One region of the Nonomuraea sp. NPDC003727 genome, then DNA from elsewhere that is predicted to be linked to it. Evidence: riboswitches for the same ligand, from Rfam matches in the RefSeq annotation. Region 1 holds a riboswitch; the other holds the start of a gene.
The links. A riboswitch is a leader RNA that binds a small molecule or an ion and turns the genes downstream of it on or off. The one in region 1 is predicted to bind cyclic di-AMP.
Positions count from the first base shown of each region.

Region 2: another riboswitch for cyclic di-AMP. It lies ahead of ACWDLG_RS20245 (NlpC/P60 family protein); the one in region 1 lies ahead of ACWDLG_RS09850 (D-alanyl-D-alanine carboxypeptidase family protein).

Region 1 is NZ_JBSFNE010000003.1:233,294-240,406, forward strand. It holds gene ACWDLG_RS09840 (PhoH family protein) at 1-495, opposite strand, end outside; gene ACWDLG_RS09845 (isoprenyl transferase) at 730-1,497, opposite strand; gene ACWDLG_RS09850 (D-alanyl-D-alanine carboxypeptidase family protein) at 1,728-2,642, opposite strand; cyclic di-AMP (ydaO/yuaA leader) riboswitch at 2,655-2,797, opposite strand; gene ACWDLG_RS09855 (amidohydrolase family protein) at 2,940-3,773, opposite strand; gene ACWDLG_RS09860 (hypothetical protein) at 3,916-4,401, opposite strand; gene ACWDLG_RS09865 (DUF692 domain-containing protein) at 4,410-5,246, opposite strand; gene ACWDLG_RS09870 (TIGR04222 domain-containing membrane protein) at 5,251-6,216, opposite strand; gene ACWDLG_RS09875 (phosphoenolpyruvate carboxykinase (GTP)) at 6,392-7,113, opposite strand, start outside.
Region 2 is NZ_JBSFNE010000007.1:324,646-331,758, forward strand. It holds gene ACWDLG_RS20220 (ATP-dependent Clp protease ATP-binding subunit) at 1-1,692, opposite strand, end outside; gene ACWDLG_RS20225 (histone-like nucleoid-structuring protein Lsr2) at 1,993-2,325, opposite strand; gene ACWDLG_RS20230 (RDD family protein) at 2,712-3,209, opposite strand; gene ACWDLG_RS20235 (RDD family protein) at 3,307-4,716, opposite strand; gene ACWDLG_RS20240 (amino-acid N-acetyltransferase) at 4,803-5,372, opposite strand; cyclic di-AMP (ydaO/yuaA leader) riboswitch at 5,649-5,799, shown strand; gene ACWDLG_RS20245 (NlpC/P60 family protein) at 5,805-6,848, shown strand; gene ACWDLG_RS20250 (LuxR C-terminal-related transcriptional regulator) at 6,845-7,060, opposite strand.

The DNA.
Region 1 (7,113 bases):
CTCGGCCATGCCGGTCCAGCCCGACTCGATGACCAGCTCGGCGCGGTACTCCTCGGCCGACAGGCCGATGGAGGCGGCCTTCACCCGCAGCGGCAGGTCCTTGGACACCAGCACGACGTCCTTGCCCTCGGCGGCGAGCGTGCGCGCCACGGTGAGGATGCGGGTGTCGTTGTCGCCCAGCCTGAACCCGACCGGCAGGATCGAGGGGTCGCTGTGGTTCAGCTCGACCCTGATCGTGCCCTCGCCTGTCGGCATCGGCTCGTCGAGCCTGCCGTGCTGCACCCGCAGGTCGTCGAGGTAGCGCAGTGCCTTGCGTGCGAAGTAGCCGAGCTCGGGATGGTGCCGCTTGGCCTCCAGCTCCGTGATCACGACGATCGGAAGGACGATCTCATGCTCGGCGAAGCGGGTCATCGCCGCCGGGTCGGCGAGCAGGACCGAGGTGTCCAGCACGTAGGTGCGCTTGGTGGTGGAGTTGTTGCTCGAGGACACTGCCACACGTTCTCCCCCGGGCGCCCGTGGAAGGGGCGCCCTGCAGACGAGGCGGGAATTCGGACCGGGCCCGCGCCCCGCGTGGGGCGCCGGGTACCGGCCCCCCTCGGCAGGTCAGTGCGCAAAGGCGGGCCCTCTCCGGAGTGACCGGCCTGTGGTCGGCCACTTCCAACGTTAGGTCCTGGATACCCGCCGCCGAAGCGGCCAAGCGTCTGTTCACGTGCTGTTCGTGAACATGTCTCAGGAGCCGTAACGCCGGTGTCTCGCGGCGTAGTCGCGCAGCGCCCGCAGGAAGTCGACCCTGCGGAAGTCAGGCCAGTAGGCCTCGCAGAAGTAGAACTCGGAGTGGGCGCTCTGCCAGAGCAGGAAGCCTGACAGTCGTTGCTCGCCCGACGTCCTGATGAGGAGGTCGGGATCGGGCTGACCGCGAGTGTAGAGATGCTCCGCGATGTGCTCCACATCGAGGACCTCGACCAGGTCCTCGATGCTCGCCCCCCTACTTGCGTGCTCCTGGAGGAGTGAGCGCACCGCATCGGCAATCTCACGTCTTCCTCCATACCCAACCGCAACGTTCACAATCAGCCCGGGACGGTGCGATGTGGTTTCTTTCGCGGTTTTCAGGACATTCGCCGTCTGGTCGGGGAGGAGGTCGAGCGCGCCGACGGGGATGATGCGCCAGCCCTCGGCCACGAGCTCCTGGGTGACGTCCTCGATGATCCTCAGGAGCGGCTCCAGCTCCTCCTTCGGCCGGTTGAGGTTGTCGCTGGACAGCATCCAGACCGTGACGACCTCCACGCCCGCCTCACGGCACCAGGTGAGCAGCTCCGAGATCTTGTCGGCGCCCTTCCTGTGTCCCTTGCTGACGTCGCGCATGCCCATCGCGCGCGCCCAACGGCGGTTGCCGTCGATGATGACCCCGACATGGCGGGGGAAGTCGCCGCTGTCGGCGGACAGCTTGGCCTCCAACCGGCGCTCGTACAGCCGGTAGACCAGATCGCGCAGGCCCACGGAGTTCCTCCCCAGCGGTGCTGTGCCTTAGTGGTCGACTCACGACCTAACAGGCAATTATCACCGCCTTTCGAGACTGCTGGCCCCCTTAGGCGGATTCCTGGCGAGCTGTCGGCGATCCGGTGCCGCCTCCAGCGCCACGGTGGAACCGTCCGGCCCGCTCGCCACATCCGTCGCCGCGGGCGGTGGTCGGACGCGGCGGGACCATGGGGGCGCGTGCGCCCCGCCGGTCAGAGCCTGCCGCTGGTCGCCGCCCAGTCGACAAGCGCCTCGGCGGTGTCGAAGCGGCGGCTGGAGCTGGACTCTCCCAGGATCACGCCGACCAGCCGATGGCCGTCACGCTCGGCCGCGAAGGCGAGGGTGTAGCCCGCGGCGCGCGTGAAGCCGGTCTTCAGGCCGACGGCGCCCGGCGTGCCGAGGAGGCGGTTGGTGTTGCGCCAGGAGTAGGCGCCGTGCTCCGCCGTCTCGGGGAGCGAGCGGTACCGGGTGGAGCCGACCTTCTTGATCGTCTTGTTGTCCAGCGCGGCCTGGGCGAGCCGTACCTGGTCGCGCGCGGTGGAGTAGCCGCCGCCCTTGGCGGGCATCCCGTCGGGGTTGACGTACAGCGAGTCCTTCATCCCGAGCGCGCGGGCGTTGGCGTTCATCTTCGCCGTGAAGGCGTCGACACCGGGCCCGTACGAGCGGGCCAGCGCGTGGGCGGCGTCCGCGCCGGAGGGCAGCATCAGGGCGTAGAGCATCTCCTCCACGGTGAGCCGGTCGCCGGCGCGCAGGTACGCCACGGAGGCGCCGCCCTTCGAGGCGTAGCGCACGTCAGCGGAGGTGACCTTGACCACGTCCGTGGGCTTGGCCTCCTTCAGCACGGTGTAGGCGGTCATCACCTTGGTGATGCTGGCCACCGGCATGCGCCGATCGGCCTTCTTGCTGAAGTAGACCTTGCCGGTCCTGGCGTCGATCAGGTGGGCGGCCCGGCCGAGCACCGCCGGGGCGTCCGCGGCGGCGGCCGGAGCGTGGGTCCGGGAGACCGGCGACACGACGCCGGGCTGGGGGGCGGCCTGCGCACCGGTGGCGACCGCGGTCACGGAGCCAGCGGTGATGACGGCGCCGAGCAGCGCGCGTCCCAGCCGGTAGGTGAGATGCGTGGGCATGAAGGGTCTGCTCCTTGGCTTCCATGCCGCCTACCGGGTTAGCTGACGGGTTCGGGCTGGGAAGTGCCCTACGGGCGCCGCTGAGCGGGCGCTCGATTCACCCCAAGGGAAGTGGGTCCCCGGCTCCGTGGATACGGATTCGGCGGCCGCGCGTCCGGCGGACTGGCCTGAGATGACGCGCGGTCCGGGCAATGAAACGGCAACGAACATGTCACAGCTCGTTGCACAACGGCCCAAAAGTAGCAAAATAGCATAAACCACGCAAATAGCCGCGAACCTCCGGCCTGCGACGGGCCGCTACATCGCGCTCAAGCCGTAGAAACGGGCGGCGTTCCCGCCGAGCACCTTGTCGCGGTCGATCCCCCCGAGAAGCGCCCCGTACACCGTGAAGACCGTCCGGTAGTCGGCCGCCAGCAGCGAGACGGGCCAGTCGCTGCCGAACATCAGCCGGTCCGGCCCGAACACCTCGACCGCGTGCTCCACGTAGGGCCGCAGGTCCGCCACGGTCCAGCGGGCGTGGTCGGCCTCGGTGACCAGGCCCGACACCTTGGCGTACACGGTGGGGCAGGCGGCGGCGGCGCGCAGCAGCGACGCCCACGGCTCCAGCTCACCGGCGGCGATCCTGGGCTTGGACAGGTGGTCGATGACGAGGTTGAGCGTGGGGTGCCGCTCGGCGATCGTGACGACGTGCTCCAGATGCCGGGGCAGCAGCGAGACCACGTCGAACGGCACGCCCGCCTCGGCCAGCAGTCCGAGCCCGTCGAGCACCGCTTCCCCGATCAGCCAGTCGGGATCGGGCTCGGTGTGGATGAGGTGCCGGACGCCGACGAACTTCGGATGTCTGGTGTAGCGCTCGAGCGCTCGGGCGGCTTCCTCCGGGCGGTCGAGGGGCACCCATCCGACGACCCCGGCGATGAAGTCGTGGGCGTCGGCGTGGGCCAGCATGGCGTCGGTCTCCCAGAAGGAGTCGTCGGCCTGGACCACGACCGTCCGGTCGACGCCCGCGGCGGCCAGCTCGGGCGCCAGGTCCGCGGGGCCGAAGGTGCGGTGGATCGCCGGCAGGTCGGGAGTGGGCCAGGAGTAGGCGCCGGTCTCCAGGTTCCAGAAGTGCTGGTGGGCGTCGACTATCACGCGGCAAACATAGGATGTCTGGCCGACCTCGGCAAGAGCTCCCCGGGACTCACCGCGGCCCCAGGAAGAACGGCAGGACCGAGGCTCGGGCCGCTGCGAGGCGAAGGGTGGCCGACCCGCACTGTGGGGGGTGTCCCCCGGTTCAGCGGCGGCGCCAGGGGAACGGCAGGCGCCCGCGGCGGCGCGGTGGCGGGTCGTGGAGGATCCCTCGGGCGCGCAGCCAGTCGGCGAAGTCGTCGGCGTCGGCACGGTAGCGGGCCGGGGGCTCGGTACGGGCGGCGGCGTAGGCGGCGAACTCGGCCACCAGCGCGGCCCCCGCTGCCGCGGCGGCGTCGGGGCGCAGCCTCGCCACGATGCCGCGCCGCTTGGCGAGCAGGCTGCGCGCCTGGACGGCCAGCCGTACCTGGTCGAATCCGGCGGGCGGGGCGCCACCCGCGACCAGCGCCGCGACCACGCTCGCCTGCGCCTCCCCCAGCCGCGCCCTGACGTCCTCCAGCGACCGCTCGGGCCCCGCGGCACCCCGCGACAGCTCCCCCGACACTCCCGACACCTCCGTCACCTCCTCCGGCCCGGCCTCCCTCAGCGCCTGCGACCCGCTCCCCGCCTGCACGCTGCCGTGACCCTCCATGCCCGGTCCTACGAGGTCGCCAGGCGGCGGGCGCCCGCGGCCATGGCCGTGCGGATGCGGTCGAGCTCGCCGGCCAGCGCGGCGTCGCTCGGGTAGTGGTCGTCCCACTCCAGCAGGACGCCCGGCGGCGCCACCCGGGCGCACAGCTCCTCCAGCACCTCCAGCACCTGCTCAGGGACCGCCTGCGCGTGCGTGTCGTGCCAGACGCCGTCGTGCAGGTGCCCGCCGGCCACGTGCACGTAGGCCAGCGCGGCCAGCGGCAGCGTGTCCAGCGCCGCGACCACGGACAGGCCGAGGTTGACCTGGTTGGTGTAGAGGTTCGCGACGTCGACCAGCAGCCCGACCCCGGTGCGCGCCACCAGCTCGCCGAGGAACTCGGCCTCGGTCAGCTCGTCCTCCGGCCAGCCGAAGATGGCCGCCACGTTCTCCAGCGCCAGCGGGACGGGCAGCGCGTCCTGGGCGCGTCTGATGTTGTCGGCGACGACCACGAGCGTCTCGCGGGTGCGCGGGACCGGCAGCAGGTGCCCGGCCTCCATCCCGCCCCCGCGCACGAACGCCAGGTGCTCGCTCACCAGCGGCGCGTCGAGCGCCTGCGCGCAGGCCGCCAGGTGGGCCAGGCGCGCGGGGTCCGGCGGGGTGGCGTCGCCGAGGCCGAGGCCGACGCCGTGCGGGACCACGGGGACGCCTCTTTCCCTCAGGACGCGCAGCGACTCGGGCAGCGCGGCCGGCCTGATGTTCTCCGCGACGATCTCGACGAAGTCGACGTCGGGCAGGCGCTCCACCGTCAGGTCGATCTCCGGCCGCCAGCCGATGCCCACGCCGAGCCGGCCGTCCATCGGGCGCATCCCGTCACCCGCCGCCGCAGCCGCCACCGCACCCGCCGCCGCAACCGGACCCGCCACTACAACTGGAGCCGCCACAGCTGGAGCCGCCGCCGTCGGAGGAGGAGCCGAAGTCGCCGCCGCCGTGGAGGGTGTCGGAGCCCGACCCGCCGCCGCAGGACCCCGAGGCGCAGCTCGATGACGAGACGGCCTTGTGCTTCTCGTCCAGTTCGTCCCTGAGGGTCGCGTCGTCGAGCTCGCTCAGGCCGTACAGGGCGACGGGCACGCCGATGGCGAAGGCGAGGTCGGGGGCGGCCGCCCCGCGCACGTGCCGCTGCTCGGCACGGAGCAGCTCCGCCTGCCCGGCACGGCTGAGGATGTTGGTGAGGGCGCGTCGCTGCCGCCGGGCGACGATCCGGCCGGCCAGCCAGACGATCGCGCAGATGAGCACCGTCGCCACCGAGAGCGGCTCGACGGGCACGGCGCCGGCGACGAGCATGACCGCCGTGAAGATCCCGAGTATGGCCGCGAGGCCCGACAAGCCGCTCACGCGGGTCAGATGGGTACGGACCGGCACCAGCGAACCGTCGGGCACGAGCAGGCCGGCCCCCATGAGGTGGTGTCGCAGGTCGTCCATGGCGGGGCCGGTGCCGACCTCGTGGCGCAGCGCGTGCACCGGCATGCCGCCGGGCAGCACGGCCACGGCGGCGAGCACGGCCCGCTCGACGGGATCGGCCGAGTCGGCTCCCGCCACGGGGTGCACCAGGCCGCCGCGGGAGACGCGCAGCGCGCCCGCCCTGGCCAGGAGGGCGATCGCGGTGTTGACGACCCGCAGGGGGCCGCCGGCGAGGTAGGCGAGCTCGTAATGGCCCAGATCGCCGCCGGCGTGCGCCGCCACCTCCCGGACCCTGGCGTGCTCCCGCAGGAGCGAGGACGTGGTCTTCGCGACCGCGACGGCCAGCAGTAACGCGAGAAAGAACAGAACGAATGCCATGTACTGCCCCCTGAGGGAAGGACGACGCCCGTGTGCTTATGAGACGCGTGGCGTCCCCTCAAAAGTTTCCCTCAGTTCGGGCACGCGCAGGAAGAGCGCAGGCATATGCCGCGTGGCACGCGGAGGAACCGTCCACCGCCATGCCGGGCCGTCCCCGCCCGGCATGGCCTCGACATCACAGCCGGTCGAGGAGCGCCTCGTACTCGGCCCACAGCTCCTTGGGCAGGTGGTCGCCGAACTTCTCGAAGTGCGCGGGGATCAGTGCCGCCTCCTGGCGCCACACCTCACGGTCGACGGTGAGCAGCGTGCGCAGGTCCTCCTCCGACAGGTCGAGCCCCTCGGTGTCGAGCTCCCTCGGCAGCAGCCCGATCGGCGTCGGTACGGCCTCGGCCTCGCCGTTCAGCCGCTCGACGATCCACTTCAGCACGCGACTGTTCTCGCCGAAGCCCGGCCAGATGAAGCGGCCGGCGTCGTCCTTGCGGAACCAGTTCACGTAGTAGATGCGGGGCAGCCGCGCGTCCTCGCGGCGGCCGACGGACAGCCAGTGGCCGAAGTAGTCGCCCATGTTGTAGCCGCAGAACGGCAGCATCGCGAACGGGTCGTAGCGCAGCTCGCCGACCTTGCCCTCGGCGGCGGCGGTCTTCTCGGAGGCGACGTTGGCTCCGAGGAAGACGCCGTGCTGCCAGCTCAGCGACTCGGTGACCAGCGGCACCGCGGTGGCGCGGCGGCCGCCGAACAGGATCGCCGAGATGGGCACGCCCTTGGGGTCCTGCCATTCGGGGGCGATGGTCGGCGCCTGGGACGCCGGGGTGGTGAAGCGGGCGTTCGGGTGGGCGGCCGGCTCCTCGGAGTCGGGCGTCCACGAGCGGCCCTTCCAGTCGGTGAGGTGCGCCGGCG
Region 2 (7,113 bases), on a different contig from region 1:
CTCCGCCAGAGCCTTGGACAGCTCGGTCTTACCGACGCCCGAGGGGCCGGCGAAGATGAACGAGCCGCCGGGACGGCGCGGGTCCTTCAGACCGGCACGGGTACGCCGGATGGACCGCGACAGGCCCTTGATGGCGTCGTCCTGGCCGATGATCCGCTTGTGGAGTTCGTCCTCCATGCGGAGCAGGCGCTGGGACTCCTCCTCGGTCAGCTTGAAGACCGGGATGCCGGTGGCGGTGGCCAGGACCTCGGCGATGAGCTCCTGGGTGACCTCGGCCACGACGTCCATGTCGCCGGCCTTCCACTCCTTCTCCCGGCGCTCGCGCTTGAGCTGGAGCTGCTTCTCCTGGTCGCGGAGGGCAGCCGCCTTCTCGAAGTCCTGCGCGTCGATCGCGGACTCCTTGTCGCGGCGGACGTTGGCGATCTTCTCGTCGTACTCGCGCAGGTCCGGCGGAGCGGTCATCCTGCGGATGCGCATCCGGGAACCGGCCTCGTCGATGAGGTCGATCGCCTTGTCGGGAAGGTAGCGGTCGCTGATGTAGCGGTCGGCCAGCTGCGCGGCGGCGACCAGCGCGTCGTCGGTGATCGACACGCGGTGGTGCGCCTCGTAGCGGTCGCGCAGACCCTTCAGGATCTCGATCGTGTGGCTGAGCGACGGCTCGGCCACCTGGATCGGCTGGAAGCGGCGCTCCAGCGCGGCGTCCTTCTCGAGGTACTTGCGGTACTCGTCGAGCGTGGTGGCGCCGATGGTCTGCAGCTCGCCGCGGGCCAGCATCGGCTTGAGGATGCTGGCGGCGTCGATCGCGCCCTCGGCGGCGCCCGCGCCCACGAGCGTGTGCAGCTCGTCGATGAACAGGATGATGTCGCCTCGGGTGCGGATCTCCTTGAGCACCTTCTTCAGGCGCTCTTCGAAGTCACCGCGGTAGCGGGAGCCGGCCACGAGCGCGCCCAGGTCAAGCGTGTAGAGCTGCTTGTCCTTCAGCGTCTCGGGCACCTCACCCTTGACGATCTTCTGTGACAGGCCCTCGACGACGGCGGTCTTGCCGACGCCGGGCTCGCCGATGAGAACGGGGTTGTTCTTGGTCCTCCTGGAGAGGACCTGCATGACCCGCTCGATCTCCTTCTCACGGCCGATGACCGGATCCAGCTTGCCCTCGCGGGCCGCCTGGGTCAGGTTGCGGCCGAACTGGTCGAGCACCAGGGACGTGGACGGCGCGGACTCCTGCGGGCCACCCGCGGCGGCCGGCTCCTTGCCCTGGTAGCCGTGGAGCAGCTGGATGACCTGCTGCCGCACACGGTTGAGATCGGCTCCAAGCTTGACCAGCACCTGGGCAGCCACACCCTCACCCTCGCGGATGAGCCCGAGCAGGATGTGCTCGGTGCCGATGTAGTTGTGGCCCAGTTGCAAAGCCTCACGGAGCGACAGCTCAAGAACCTTCTTGGCCCGCGGGGTGAACGGAATGTGCCCCGACGGAGCCGATTGGCCCTGGCCGATGATCTCCTCGACCTGCTGGCGCACACCCTCAAGGCTGATGCCGAGGCTCTCCAGAGCCTTGGCGGCTACGCCCTCACCTTCATGGATCAAGCCAAGAAGAATGTGCTCAGTGCCGATGTAGTTGTGGTTGAGCATCCTGGCCTCTTCTTGGGCCAAGACGACAACCCGCCTCGCTCGGTCGGTGAACCTCTCGAACATCTCGTCGCTCCTCACAGAGCGGTCAGTCAGGCCGGTAAATCCGGTCCCGTCCTCCCGCATGCTAGCCCTGGCTCGGCGAACCGCTGACACGCTCTATAGCAGAGACGTTCCCCGAGAGCAGGGCGTTCACCCTCCATCCAACTACCTACAGGGGGTGCTGTGTTCCCGATACGCCGCAAGCGAACGACGTTTAGAGCATGAGCCACCGGCCGCACGACATGCCCGGTTTTCACCGGCAAACACGATCATGCGCTTATGGCGATCTCCGGGGTTCTAGGCGATCGGCATAAGCGCATGATGTCAGTGGGCTTGTTCGTACTTCTCCACGATCGCGGAGGAGATGCGGCCGCGCTCGCTGACCTGGAGGCCGTGGGCCTTGGCCCACTGCCGAATCTCGGAGCTCTTCTCACGGCTCATGGAACGTGCTCCGCCGCGCACCCGGCGACGGGCCGCAACGGCACCCGACTTGCGGGCGGACGTCACGAAAGGCGACAGCGCGTCCCGCAGCTTCTTGGCGTTAACGTCGCTGAGGTCAATCTCATACGACGCGCCGTCAATGGCGAAGCTGACCGTCTCATTGGCCTCGCCCCCATCGAGGTCATCGATGAGAATCTCCTGGATCTGCTTGGCCATCTACGGAATCCTTTCCCGGCGCATTGTTTCATTCGCGTGCCAAACATATACCCGGAAAGGCGACGAGACAATTCAGCGCTTCGCGGATTCCCTGACTCCCGGGTCAGTTCGGTCCCCGGACGGACCCGTCCTGTTTGGACGGCGCCCGGCGGCTGCATTCCGCCCCACGCCGCCTCATGGGGTTTGTGGGAGACGCGCCCTTTATGCACGTGCCGCCCTGCGACGGACGGGACAGCTGTTGTCGACTCTCCGCCCCGACGATAGCGCCAAAGGGAGCGCCACCTGGCGGGGTGTGTGCCACCTAGCCTAATGCCAGTCTCTCCAGAGTTCTTACCCGATCGCCCGGAAAATCCTGAAAAATCGGCGTCTGGGGGCAGATGCACACTTCAGCGAGGGTCTTTGATCACCAACGAACCCGCCCACCGGTCGTGCAACCCCTGCTGGAGGGGCTTGTCGATCAAGATAGACAGTCCGACGGCGAACACCAGGATTCCGACAACGACATTGGCGCCAGGAATCCCCGCGAGCGCGATCGGCCCGGGATAGAGCAGCGCGCGTTTCGCCAGATCCTCCGGCCCCAGCCGCCGCCCCGGGGCAGGCGCCAGCCTTATCTTCATGATCGCCTTCCCGAAGGTACGGCGCCGCCGGTAATGGACCAGGCAGTCATAGCCCGCATAACCCAGCCCCACGGCCAGCCAGGCCAACAACCTCGGCAACCGGTCGCCATACACCTCAAGCAGGCCGACAGTCCGCAACAAACCCCAGGCCGTGATGAACAGAATGTAATAGAGAACCCCGACGACGAGAGCCTCAATGCTTCGCGCGACGAGCCGTTCCCACCAATCGGCCGGTACGGCCGGCACTCCTGGCGGCGGCGCGACCATAAGCCCCATTCTGTACGCCGGCCGGCCGCGATTACAGGGCCGGGGACGCGAAAACGGGGGCCGGCGCGACGCCGGTCCCCGTTTTTTCGGTATCCGCTTACTTGATCTTCACGACCACGGTGCCGGCGAACTTGTCGGCGAAGGTCTGCTGCAGCGGCTTGTCCCAGAGGTGGGAGGCGCCGTTGACGCCGATCGCGGCGAAGGCCAGCAGGCCACCGAGGATCGGGATGGCGTTGAGGATCACGCCGCCCCAGGTGATGCCGGCCCGCTTGATGGCGGAGTCGCTCTCCAGACCGCCGGGGGGCAGCGAGCCGCCGACCGGGACGATCTTGATACCCATGATCATCTTGCCGACCGTCTGCCCCTTGGACTTGGTCAGCAGGAACTCGTAACCCACGTAGAACAGCGCCGCGAGGACGGCGAGGATCGCCGCGAGGACGAGCGGGTTCATGCCGGTGAACGTGCCGGTGGCGAGGTCGTAGCTCGGACCCGCGACCATGAACAGGACCGTGCTCACGATGATCCAGAAGACCGCGAAGATCACGCCGTCGACGATGCGGGCGACCAGGCGCTGCCACCACTCGGCGAGCGGGGCGGGTGCGCCGGGCGGCTGCAGGCCGGCCGGAGCGCCGTACGGCTGGCCGTAGCCGGGCTGGCCGTAGGCGGGCGGCTGCTGCTGGCCGTAACCGGGCTGGTAGGGCTGCTGCTGACCGTAGGGCGAGGACTGACCGTAGCCGGGCTGCGACTGGCCCTGCTGGCCGTAGCCCTGCTGACCATAGCCGGGCTGCTGGCCATAACCGGGCTGCTGACCCGAGGGCTGGCCGTAACCGGGCTGCTGGCCGGATGCCGGCTGGCCGTACCCGGGCTGCTGCTGGCCGTAGCCGGGCTGGCCGTACTCCGGCTGCTGGCCGTACTCGGGCTGCTGGCCCGAGGAGCCCTGCTGCTGGCCGTAGCCCTGCTGCCCGTACTCGGGCTGCTGGCCGGACGAGGCCTGCTGCTGACCGTAGCCCTGCTGGCCGTACTCGGGCTGCTGGCCCGAGGAGCCCTGCTGGCCGTAGCCGGGCTGGCCGTACTGCTGGCCGTAGCCCTGCTGACCGTAAGGCTGCTGGCCGGAAGCGGGGGGCTGCTGGCCGTAGCCCTGCTGGCCCGAGGAGGGCTGGCCGTAGCCGGGCTGCTGGCCTGACGCGGGCTGGCCGTAGCCCTGCTGTCCATAGCCGGGCTGCTGCTGGCCGTAGCCCTGCTGGCCCGAGGAAGGCTGGCCGTAGCCGGGCTGCTGCTGCTGGCCGTAACCCTGCTGGCCGTAACCGGGCTGCTGGCCGTAGCCCTGCTGGCCGTAGCCTTGGTCGGGCTGGCCCTGTGACGGCTGACCGTAGCCGCCGCCCTCATGGCGATAGCCGACGATCGTCACATCAGGATCCGGCTGCTCGCCAGGGCGTCCTGCGTTCTGCTGACCGTATCCGGAATTGTCGTCAGGTTGGTCCGGGTACGGCGGCTGTCCGGTGCTCACCGTGTCACCTCGCTTCGATGGCGCATGTGGCACATGTCAGGACACATGCTTGCTGTTGCCCAACGTATCGACATGAGTATCAACAATCACCTTTCCTCTTGGTCAACGCCGTAGTCAACTGCGTCCAGATGAAGCAGCATCCTGGTGTTGCCAAGGGTGTTGGGCTTGACGTGCTCGAGGTCCAGAAACTCGGCCACACCCTCGTCGTAGGAGGCCAGCAGCTCGGCGTAGACCTCGGGTGATACCGGTGTTCCCTGGATGGGCACGAAGCCGTGTCGGGCGAAGAAGTCGACCTCGAACGTCAGGCAGAAGACCCGGCGAAGGCCCAGGTCGCGAGCCGTTCTCACGAGCGCGGTAACAATACGGTGACCGACGCCTGAACCTTTGGCCGCGGGATCCACGGCTACCGTGCGAATTTCGGCGAGGTCCTCCCACAGCACATGGAGCGCGCCACAGCCGACCACCTGGCCGCCGCGCTCGGCGACCCAGAACTCCTGGACGTCCTCGTACAGCGTGACCGTGGCTTTTTCGAGAAGCTTGCGGCCCGCCCCCGCGTAGATGTCGACCAGGCGCTTGATCGACCTGACGTCCGGCGTGCGGGCGCGCCGTACGACGATCTCGGTGTCCTGCATTGGGCGCTCGACGGCCTGCTCCATGGCCCTTCAGCGTACCGAGCTTGTTTCGGCCCATCCCTAACTACCATCACATGACCTCACGTAGCGAGGCGAGCACGCTCCGCATCGACGCACGACATGCCCGACAAATCTCTGCCAATCCGGGCAAAGGGCACGCAATGCCCTGGTTGATCAGGCTTTCGCGTGACCCGCCCGTGATCCTTTGTTTGCGCATCCTCTACTGGATCCGTAGTTCTGGTTGAGCACGAACCTGGCTTGCACTAGTGTCCAGCGACGATGTCACCCACGCAGCCAGGCGTGGGTGACGCGCCTAATCCCCCACCACGGGGAGCCGGGGACCCGCCGGCGGACCACCGACCGCCACAGGGGTGAGTCCGAGTCCGTGCTCGGTAGGGCTGCTCCGGCCCGAACCCGTCAGCTAACCCGGTCGGCGGCTACGAGAGGAGCTGGTTGGTGAAGCGCAGGCGCACTCACGAGGGGAAGTCCGCGGGCAAGCACGCCCGCCCCCACGAACCGGGCTCCCCCAGGAAGCGGTTCGCCGTCGTGAGCGCCGCGATGGCCGTCCTCGCCCTCGCCATGCCGCTGAGCCCGGCCGCCGCCGACCCCAAGCCGACGCTCAAGGAGCTCGCCGAGCGCGTCGAGAAGATGCACAACGACATCGAGACGCTCACCGAGCAGTACAACGGGCAGCGCGAGAAGCTCAAGGGCGTCAAGAAGTCCGCCGAGACCGCCAAGAAGGTCCTGGCCACCAGCGAGGCCGATCTGGCCGCCAAGCGCGCCCGAGCCACGCTCGTGGCCGAGAGCACCTACATGTACGGCGGCCTCGCCGACGGCCTGGCCTTCACCTCGGCGGCCGACCCCGACTCCTTCCTCGACGCCGCCGCCACCTCCTACGCCCTCGGCCAGCAGCAGGGCCAGGAGGTCAAGGAACTCGCCGAGTCCATCGCCGCCGCCGAGAAGGCGAGGTCGACCGCCAAGACACGCCTGGCCGAGGTCCAGAAACTCGTCAACGACCTCGGCAGCAAGCGCGACAAGATCACCTCGATGGTCGCCAAGACCGAGAGCAGCCTGTTCCGGCGCGCCCTGGGCGAGGCGGGACGGCCGGGCACCCGCGCCAGCAGGGTCAACCTGCCCATCATCGGCAGCGGCAAGGCCGCGCAGGCCGCCCGCTGGGCGCTGACCCAGCAGCTCAAGCCGTACGTGTGGGGCGCCGAGGGGCCGAGTTCCTTCGACTGCTCGGGCCTGGTCATGGCCGCCTACCAGCAGGTGGGCATCAGCCTGCCGCACTACACCGGCGACCAGTGGACGGCCGGCACCCACATCTCGCGCGAGCAGCTACGCCCCGGCGACCTGGTCTTCTTCTACAACGACCTGCACCATGTGGGCATCTACATCGGCGGCGGGATGATGGTGCACGCGCCCCGCACGGGTGACGTCGTCCGGGTCGCCGCGATCGCCAACAGGCCGTTCGCGGGAGCCGTACGGATCGCCGACTAGATCAGTCGCCGGCGCGCGGCCCAGGCCACGGCCTCGATGGCCGTGGCGACGCCGATCCTGTCGCAGATGACGCGCAGGCGGCGGCGGACCGTGCGGCCGCTGATCTCCAGCGTTCTGCCCACGCGGTCGACCGTGACGCCCTTGGCCAACTCCGCGAGCAGATCCAGGTCGTCCTGGCTCAACACGACTCCGTCGTCGGTGAGCACATCCATCGGGAGCCCTCCCCCCAACAGCACAACTCGGCGACGTCTCGGCTCGAGCACCG